Lichenicola cladoniae: one gene and its partner. The protein of the gene in region 2 interacts with the protein of the main gene of each other region in a pairwise test. Links are inferred from orthologs where the notes say so. Each region holds a gene or a part of one and is shown on either strand. Other genes may lie near its edges.

Region 1 (3,557 bases), 1.9 Mb from region 2 along the record:
TCGATGTCACGCTGCCGGCGTTCCCCGAGGTGCCGGGCCTGATCCATCCGTTGAGCCGGACCATCGAGGAGATGGTGGCGATTTTCGGCGCGATGGGGTTCTCGGTGGCCGAGGGGCCGGACATCGAGACCGAGTGGCATAATTTCTCGGCGCTCAACACGCCGGCGCATCATCCGGCACGCACCGACCACGACACCTTCTACCTGCCGTCGCTGGCGGGCGAGGGGCCGGCGAGCCGGGTGCTGCGCACGCAGACGTCGGGCGTGCAGATCCGGACGATGCTGTCGTCCCCGCCTCCAATCCGCATCATCGTGCCGGGCCGCACCTATCGTGCCGACCACGACGCAACGCATTCGCCGATGTTCCACCAGTGCGAAGGCCTGGTGATCGGGCCGGCGACGGGTGAAGGCGCGATCACGCTCGGCCATCTGAAAGGCACGGTGATCGAGTTCCTGCGCGCGTTCTTCGGGCAGCCGTCGCTGCCGGTGCGGTTCCGCGCATCGTATTTCCCTTTCACCGAGCCCTCGATGGAGGTCGATATCGGCTGGAGCCGCCGTACCGGCGAGATCGGCGGCGGCGCGGACTGGCTGGAGGTGCTGGGCTCGGGAATGGTGCATCCGCGGGTGCTGGCCAACTGTGGGCTCGACCCACGCGAGTGGCAGGGGTTTGCGTTCGGGATGGGGATCGAGCGCCTGACCATGCTCAAGCACGGTATTCCGGACCTGCGCTCGCTGTATGAGAGCGACCTGCGCTGGCTGCGTCACTATGGCTCGAGTCCGCTGGCTCCCTCGATGCTGCATGAGGGGATCTGAGTCATGAAGTTCACCCTGTCCTGGCTGCGCGACCATCTCGACACCGAGGCCACGCTCGACGAACTGACCGCCCGGCTGAACCAGATCGGCCTCGAGGTCGAAGGCGTCGAGAACCGTGGCGCCGCACTGGCACCGTTCCGCACCGCGCGCATCCTGTCCACCGAGCAGCATCCGAATGCGGACCGCCTGCGCGTGTGCATGGTCGATGTCGGACTGGAGGATGGCGCCAATGCGCCGGTGCAGGTGGTGTGCGGCGCACCGAACGCACGGGCCGGAATCTCGGTAATTTTCGCAAGCCCCGGTACGTTCATTCCCGGCAGCGAGATCACCATCAAGGCCGGCGAGATCCGCGGCCAGAAGAGCGACGGCATGCTGTGCTCGTTGCGCGAACTGGGCCTCGGCACCGAGCATGACGGCATCGCCGAGCTGCCCGAGAACACCACGCCGGGCCAGTCCTATGCCAACTTCGCCGGCCTCGACGATCCGGTGATCGAGATCGCCATCACCCCGAACCGCGGCGACGCGCTGGCTGTGCGTGGCGTCGCCCGCGACCTGGCGGCGGCGGGGATGGGACATTTGCGGCCCTGGCTGGCGCAGACGGTGGAGGGCACGTTCGACAGCCCGATCGTCTGGGAGAACGCCTTCCCAGAGGCCTGCCCGTACGTGCTCGGCCGCACCATCCGCGGCGTGACCAACGGGCCGAGCCCGGCCTGGCTGCAGGAGCGGCTGATCGCCGTCGGCCTGCGTCCGATCAGCGCGCTGGTCGACGTGACCAATTTCTTCGCACTCGATCTCGGGCGTCCCCTGCATGTGTTCGACGCCGACACGGTGTCGGGCGGCGTGCTGACGATCCGTCGTGGCGAGAACGACAGCCTGGTGGCGCTGGATGGCCGGACCTACGCGGCCGACGCCGAGGATTGCGTGATCGCGGATGCCGCCGGAGTGCAATCGTTCGCCGGGTTGATGGGCGGCGGCGCCACCGGGGCGTCGGACACCACCACCTCCGTGTTCGTCGAGTGCGCGCTGTTCGAGCCGGTCCGGATCGCCTTGTCCGGGCGCCGGCATGGGCTGAACAGCGACGCGCGCCAGCGGTTCGAACGCGGGATCGACCCGGCGCTGCCGGTGGCGGCCCTCGAGGCGGCCACCCGCATGATCATCGAGCTGTGCGGCGGCGAGGCCAGCGAAGTGGTGTGGGCCGGCGAGGAACCGGACTGGCGGCGCGAGGCGGCGCTGCGCTTCTCGCGGATCGCGGAACTGGGCGGGCTGGACGTGGAACCCGACCTGGCGGTGCGCTCGCTGGAAGCACTCGGGTTCGCGCTACGATCGCGCGACGAGACCCGGGCGGTGTTCGATGTCCCTTCGTGGCGCAACGACATCGCGGCACCGATCACGCTGGCGCCGCAGCCGGGCTCGACCCGCGACGAGGCGGCGGCGATCGCCGGCGTGGCGGCGGTCGAGGCGGAATGCGACCTGATCGAGGAGGTGCTGCGCCTGCGTGGGCTCGATGCCGTGCCGCCGGTGACGCTGCCCTTGCTGGGTGCTGTACCGCTGCCGTCGCTCTCGCCGCGGCAGGTGCGCGGCGCCATCGCGCGCCGTGTACTGGCATCGCGGGGAATGGCCGAATGCATCGGCTTCAGCTTCACCGCACGGTCGCATGCGGCACGGTTCGGCGGCGTGCCCGACAGCCTGCACTTGCTCAACCCGATCGCCGCCGACCTCGACCAGATGCGGCCGACCCCGCTGGCGACGCTGGTGCAGGCGGCTGCACGCAATACCGCACGAGGCCTGACCGACCTGTCGTTGTTCGAGATCGGCGCCGGCTTCGAGGAGAGCGGGCTCGGCCTGGACGGGCAGCGCCTGATCGCATCCGGCCTGCGCGCCGGCCGCACACCCCGCCATCCCGGTCGTCCGGCGCAGGATGTTTCGGTGTGGGACGCCAAGGCGGACGCAACGGCTTTGCTGGCGGCACTCGGGGTACCGTCCGAAGCGGTGTCGGTCACGGCCGATGCGCCGGCGCATTATCATCCGGGCCGGTCCGGCGTGCTGCGCCAGGGCCCGAAGATCGTGCTCGGCTATTTCGGGCAACTGCATCCAGGCCTGTGGCAGGCACTCGGCCAGGGCGGCACGGCGATCGGGTTCGAGCTGTTCCTGGATGCGGTCGCCGATCCGAAGCGTCGTCGCAAGGGCGCCCCGGATCTGCCGTCGCTGCAGCCGGTGCGTCGCGATTTCGCCTTCCTGGCGGAGAGCCGGGTGACGGCGGAAGCTTTGCTGCGGGCAGCCCGCGGTGCGGAACGGACGTTGATCGCCGGGGTGAGCCTGTTCGATGTTTACGAAGGCGAGAAGGTGCCGGACGGCATGAAGTCGCTGGCGATCGAGGTGGTGTTCCAGCCGCGCGATCGCACGCCAACCGACGCGGAGCTTGAGGCGGCTTCGGCCAAGGTGGTCGCCGCGGTGACCAAGGCGACCGGCGCCACATTGCGAACCTGATGCGGGTTTAACGGGTGCACCCTGAACGAGGATATCGTCCCGAATTCGAGGGCGCAGAGGAATTACGATGACCCGTCGCATGACGACGGCGCTTCTGCTTCTGCTGGGCTCGGCCTCGGCAGGGATGGCCGCGCCACGCTATCAGGTTGGCCACGCCGTCTATGGCTGCGTCGATCCGCGCGCGACCACTGCGCTGAGCGCCCATGCCGACGCGGCGCAGGCGCGCTGGGGCCTTCGCGTGCGTCGCCGCGGCCGCTG
Region 2 (3,864 bases):
CGCACCCGGGCGTTGGCGATATCCTCGTGCGCGCTGCTGACCGCGGCGCCCAGCGCGTCCACATCCTCGATCGGGCTGTCGACGATCGCCAGCACCAGGTCGAGATCATGGATCATCAGGTCCAGGATCACCGAGACGTCGGTGCCGCGCGGCTTGAACGGCGCGATCCGGGTCGCCTCGATATAGAGTGGCCGGGTGATGCGCTGGGTGATCGCCTTGTGCTCGGCGGAGTAGCGCAGCAGATGCCCGACCTGCAGCACCCGGCCCGCCTGCCCGGCGAGGGCGATCAGCCGGTCGGCCTGATCCAGGGTCGAGGCGATCGGCTTCTCGATCAGCACGTGCCGTCCGGCCCGCAATGCCGCCTCGGCCAGCGCGAAATGGGCTTCCGCCGGCGCCGCGACGATCACCGCGTCGCAGGACGCCAGCAGATCGTCCAAACCGAGTGCGGGTGCGCCGCCGGCCTCGCGTCCGACCGAGGCTGCCCGCGCCTGGTCCGGGTCGTGCACCCCCGCCAGCACCGACCGCGCCGACGCTGCCACCTTGAGTGCATGGAACCGGCCGAAATGTCCCGCGCCGACAATGCCGATGCGCAGGAGAGGTCCGGTCGCCGGTCCCGCCGGTGCCTTGGAACGTGCCATGCCTGCTCCCTGCCGTTCCGTCATTGTCCGGGCCGAAACGTCGTCGGCTGCATCAGGTGCAGTGTCAAGCGCGGGGCGGCCCGGTCATTGCGGCAGACCCGGAGCAAGCGGGGTTCCGGAACATCTAGGAATTTCCGACAGGGTTGGCGACCGGTGCTCCGATGACGGCGCCCGTGATGCGAGCTCCACAAGCACCCGGTGGCACCAGCAATGCGGCGGCATGCAGCGTGTCCGTGTCGCTCGATCGTGAAACGGAACGAGCACCTCGACATCCTGCGGACCAATCCCGGCCCCACCCCGGCGCCCGTGGTTGCATCCTGAAGGTCCGCCCGGCATGTTCCCGCCGATCTCGCCCGCACGCGCCCGGGGCGGGACCAGGAGAGGTCGGCCCGCTTGCCATGATGTACTATAGCCGCCTCAAGATGGGCTCCGTTCTGGCCGTCTGCCTGATCGGCCTGCTGCTCTGCCTGCCGAACGTCTTCCGGATGCCGGGTGCCAACCTCCCCTGGCGCCAGATCCATCTCGGCCTCGACCTGCGCGGCGGGTCCTACCTGCTGATGCGGGTCGACCTCGACACGCTGGCGCGCGGACGCCTGGAAACCCTGACCGACGGTGTCCGGCAGTCGTTGCTGAAGGCCGGCCTCGGCTATCGCAACCTGGTGGCCGACCCGAAGCTGGGCGCCGTGACCTTCACGCCACGCAGCCCCGCCGAGCATGATCGCGACCTCGCAATCCTGGCCGACCTGCCGGCGGCGACCCCCAATGAGTTCGCCATTTCGACGCTGGCGGACGGCCGCATCGCGGTGACCTTGTCGCCTGGTGCGCTCCGCACCCGCGCCAGCGACGCCGTCGCCCAGTCGATCGAGATCGTGCGGCGGCGAATCGATGCCACCGGCGCCGTCGACCCAGAAATCACCCGCCAGGGCGACGACCGCATCGTCGTCCAGCTGCCCGGAATCAGCGACCCGAACCGCATCAAGCAGCTGCTCGGCACCACCGCCAAGATGACCTTCCATCTGGTCGCCGAGGGTGTGAGCCCCGGCGGCGCGGCGCCACCCGGCGTCGACATGCTGCCGATGCAGGACGATCCCAAACAATTGGTGCCGGTGATGCACCATGTGGATGTGGACGGCGCCGATCTCACCAACGCGCGCGCCGGCCAGGACAACCAGAGCGGCCAGTGGGCGATCGACTTCACCCTCGACAGCGTCGGCACCCGGCAGTTCGCCGAAGTGACCCGCGACAATCTCGGCAAGCCGTTCGCCATCGTGCTGGACAACAAGGTGATCACCGCCCCGGTGATCCGCGGCGTCATCCCGAGCGGCAACGGCCAGATCACCGGCAACTACACCGCCCAGTCCGCCACCGACCTCGCCCTGCTGTTGCGTGCCGGCGCGCTGCCCGCGCCGCTCGAGGTGATCGAGCAGCGCAGCATCGGACCAACGCTCGGGGCAGACTCGATCCGGGCCGGCGCCATCAGCCTGGGGATCGGCTTCCTGCTGGTGGTCGGCTTCATGGCGGTGTTCTATGGGCTGTTCGGCTGGTATGCGAACCTCGCCCTGGTCGCCAACCTGATCCTGATCGTGGCCGTACTGTCGCTGTTCCAGGCGACCCTGACGCTGCCCGGCATGGCCGGCATGCTGCTCACTCTCGGCATGGCGGTGGACGCCAACATCCTGATCAACGAGCGCATCCGCGAGGAGGTCCAGCGCGGACGCACCCCGCTCGCCGCGATGCAGGCAGGCTTCGAGCGCGCCACCTCGACCATCGTCGACAGCAACGCGACCGCGCTCCTGGCGCACGTCATGCTGTTCGTGTTCGGCACCGGCCCGGTGCGCGGGTTCGCGCTCACCATCACCATCGGCATCGTCACCACGCTGTTCACCACGCTGCTGCTGTCGCGCATGCTGATGGTCCGCTGGTATGCGACGACCCGCCCCACCATCCTGCCGGTCTAGGCTCTCGCCCATGTCCAATTCGACCTCGGCCCTGCTTCGTCCGCGCTTCCGCTTCGTCAAGGACGGCACCCGCATCAAGTTCATGCGCGGCCGCTTCCTGGGGCTCGCGGTCTCGGCGTTCCTGTCGGCGGCGTCGGTGGGGCTGTTCTTCTATCCCGGGCTGTCGCTCGGCATCGACTTCAAGGGCGGCATTGTCGTCGAGGCGCGCACTCAGGGACCGGCCGATTTCGCCAAGATCCGCGCCGGGCTCGCGGCACAGCACGTCACCAATGCCGGCCTGCAACGGTTCGGCAGTGCCGACGACGTGCTGATCCGCCTCGATGCGCCCGCAGGCAAGGATGCCGGTTCCGAGGCAGCGACCCAGTCGCTGGTCGACAAGGTTCGCGCCGGCGTCAGCCAGGCCCAGCCGGGGACGCAGATCCTGCGCGCCGACGCGGTCGGCGCGTCGGTGTCGTCGGAGCTGTTCCGCAACGGATTGCTGGCGCTCGGGATCAGCCTGCTGATGATCCTGGCCTATATCTGGTTTCGCTTCGAATGGGAGTTCGCGGTCAGCGCCGTGGCGACGCTGGTGCTCGACATCACCAAGACCATCGGCTTCCTGGCAATCACCCGGTTCGAGTTCGACCTGGTGATGGTGGCGGCGATCCTGACCGTCCTCGGCTACTCCACCAACGACAAGGTCGTGGTCTATGACCGGGTGCGGGAGAATCTTCGCAAGTATCGCACCATGCCGCTGCGCGAGCTGATCGACCTGTCGATCAACGAGACCCTGAACCGGACGCTCGGCACGTCATCCACCGTGTTCCTGGCCGCGTTGCCACTGGCCCTGTTCGGCGGCCACACCCTGGCCGGCTTTGCCTGGGTGATGCTGTTCGGCATTGTCGTCGGCACCTCGTCCTCGATCTTCATCGCCGCCCCGATCCTGCTGCTGCTGGGCGAGAAGCGGCTGCGTCGCGACGCGCAGAAGCCGGCCCCGCCCCGCGCCAAGGCGAAATAGCCGGTCGTTCCCGGGTCGCTGCCGCCTCCGAAGTCGGCGCCGACAAGCCGCTCGCCTTATTGCACCGCTGGGGCTACCGGCATTGCCGGGTCCGGCTTCAGGTCGTTCGCACCGGTGAAATCGACCAGCGTCTGCAGCGCCCGCTCGGCCTGCATGTTGCGCTCGTCGCCAGGCTCCAGCTGGGCCGTCACCACTGCCATCAGTGCCGCGTGATCATATTGCACGAGCTGCGCGATCTCGGCCGGCCCGGCGCGTCCGGAATGGCCGTAGC

What was found.
Region 1: the proteins of secD (region 2) and pheT interact in binary tests that used the Escherichia coli proteins (3 or more experiments, as listed by UniProt). The link is inferred for Lichenicola cladoniae from one-to-one orthologs.

What each region holds. Positions count from the first base shown.
Region 1 is NZ_CP053708.1:3,411,170-3,414,726, reverse strand. The notes cover bases 465-3,557. They hold pheT (phenylalanine--tRNA ligase subunit beta), read left to right. Parts: upstream 465-815; coding sequence 816-3,299; downstream 3,300-3,557. Other genes in these bases: HN018_RS15495 (restriction endonuclease), read left to right, coding at 3,367-3,557; pheS (phenylalanine--tRNA ligase subunit alpha), read left to right, coding at 465-812. Outside these bases: more of pheS, read left to right, coding at 1-464.
Region 2 is NZ_CP053708.1:1,552,108-1,555,971, reverse strand. The notes cover bases 381-3,316. They hold secD (protein translocase subunit SecD), read left to right. Parts: upstream 381-1,036; coding sequence 1,037-2,596; downstream 2,597-3,316. Other genes in these bases: secF (protein translocase subunit SecF), read left to right, coding at 2,607-3,316; HN018_RS07220 (Gfo/Idh/MocA family protein), read right to left, coding at 381-638. Also shown: more of HN018_RS07220, read right to left, coding at 1-380; more of secF, read left to right, coding at 3,317-3,593; HN018_RS07205 (hypothetical protein), read right to left, coding at 3,650-3,864. UniProt on the Escherichia coli protein: Part of the Sec protein translocase complex. Interacts with the SecYEG preprotein conducting channel. SecDF uses the proton motive force (PMF) to complete protein translocation after the ATP-dependent function of SecA.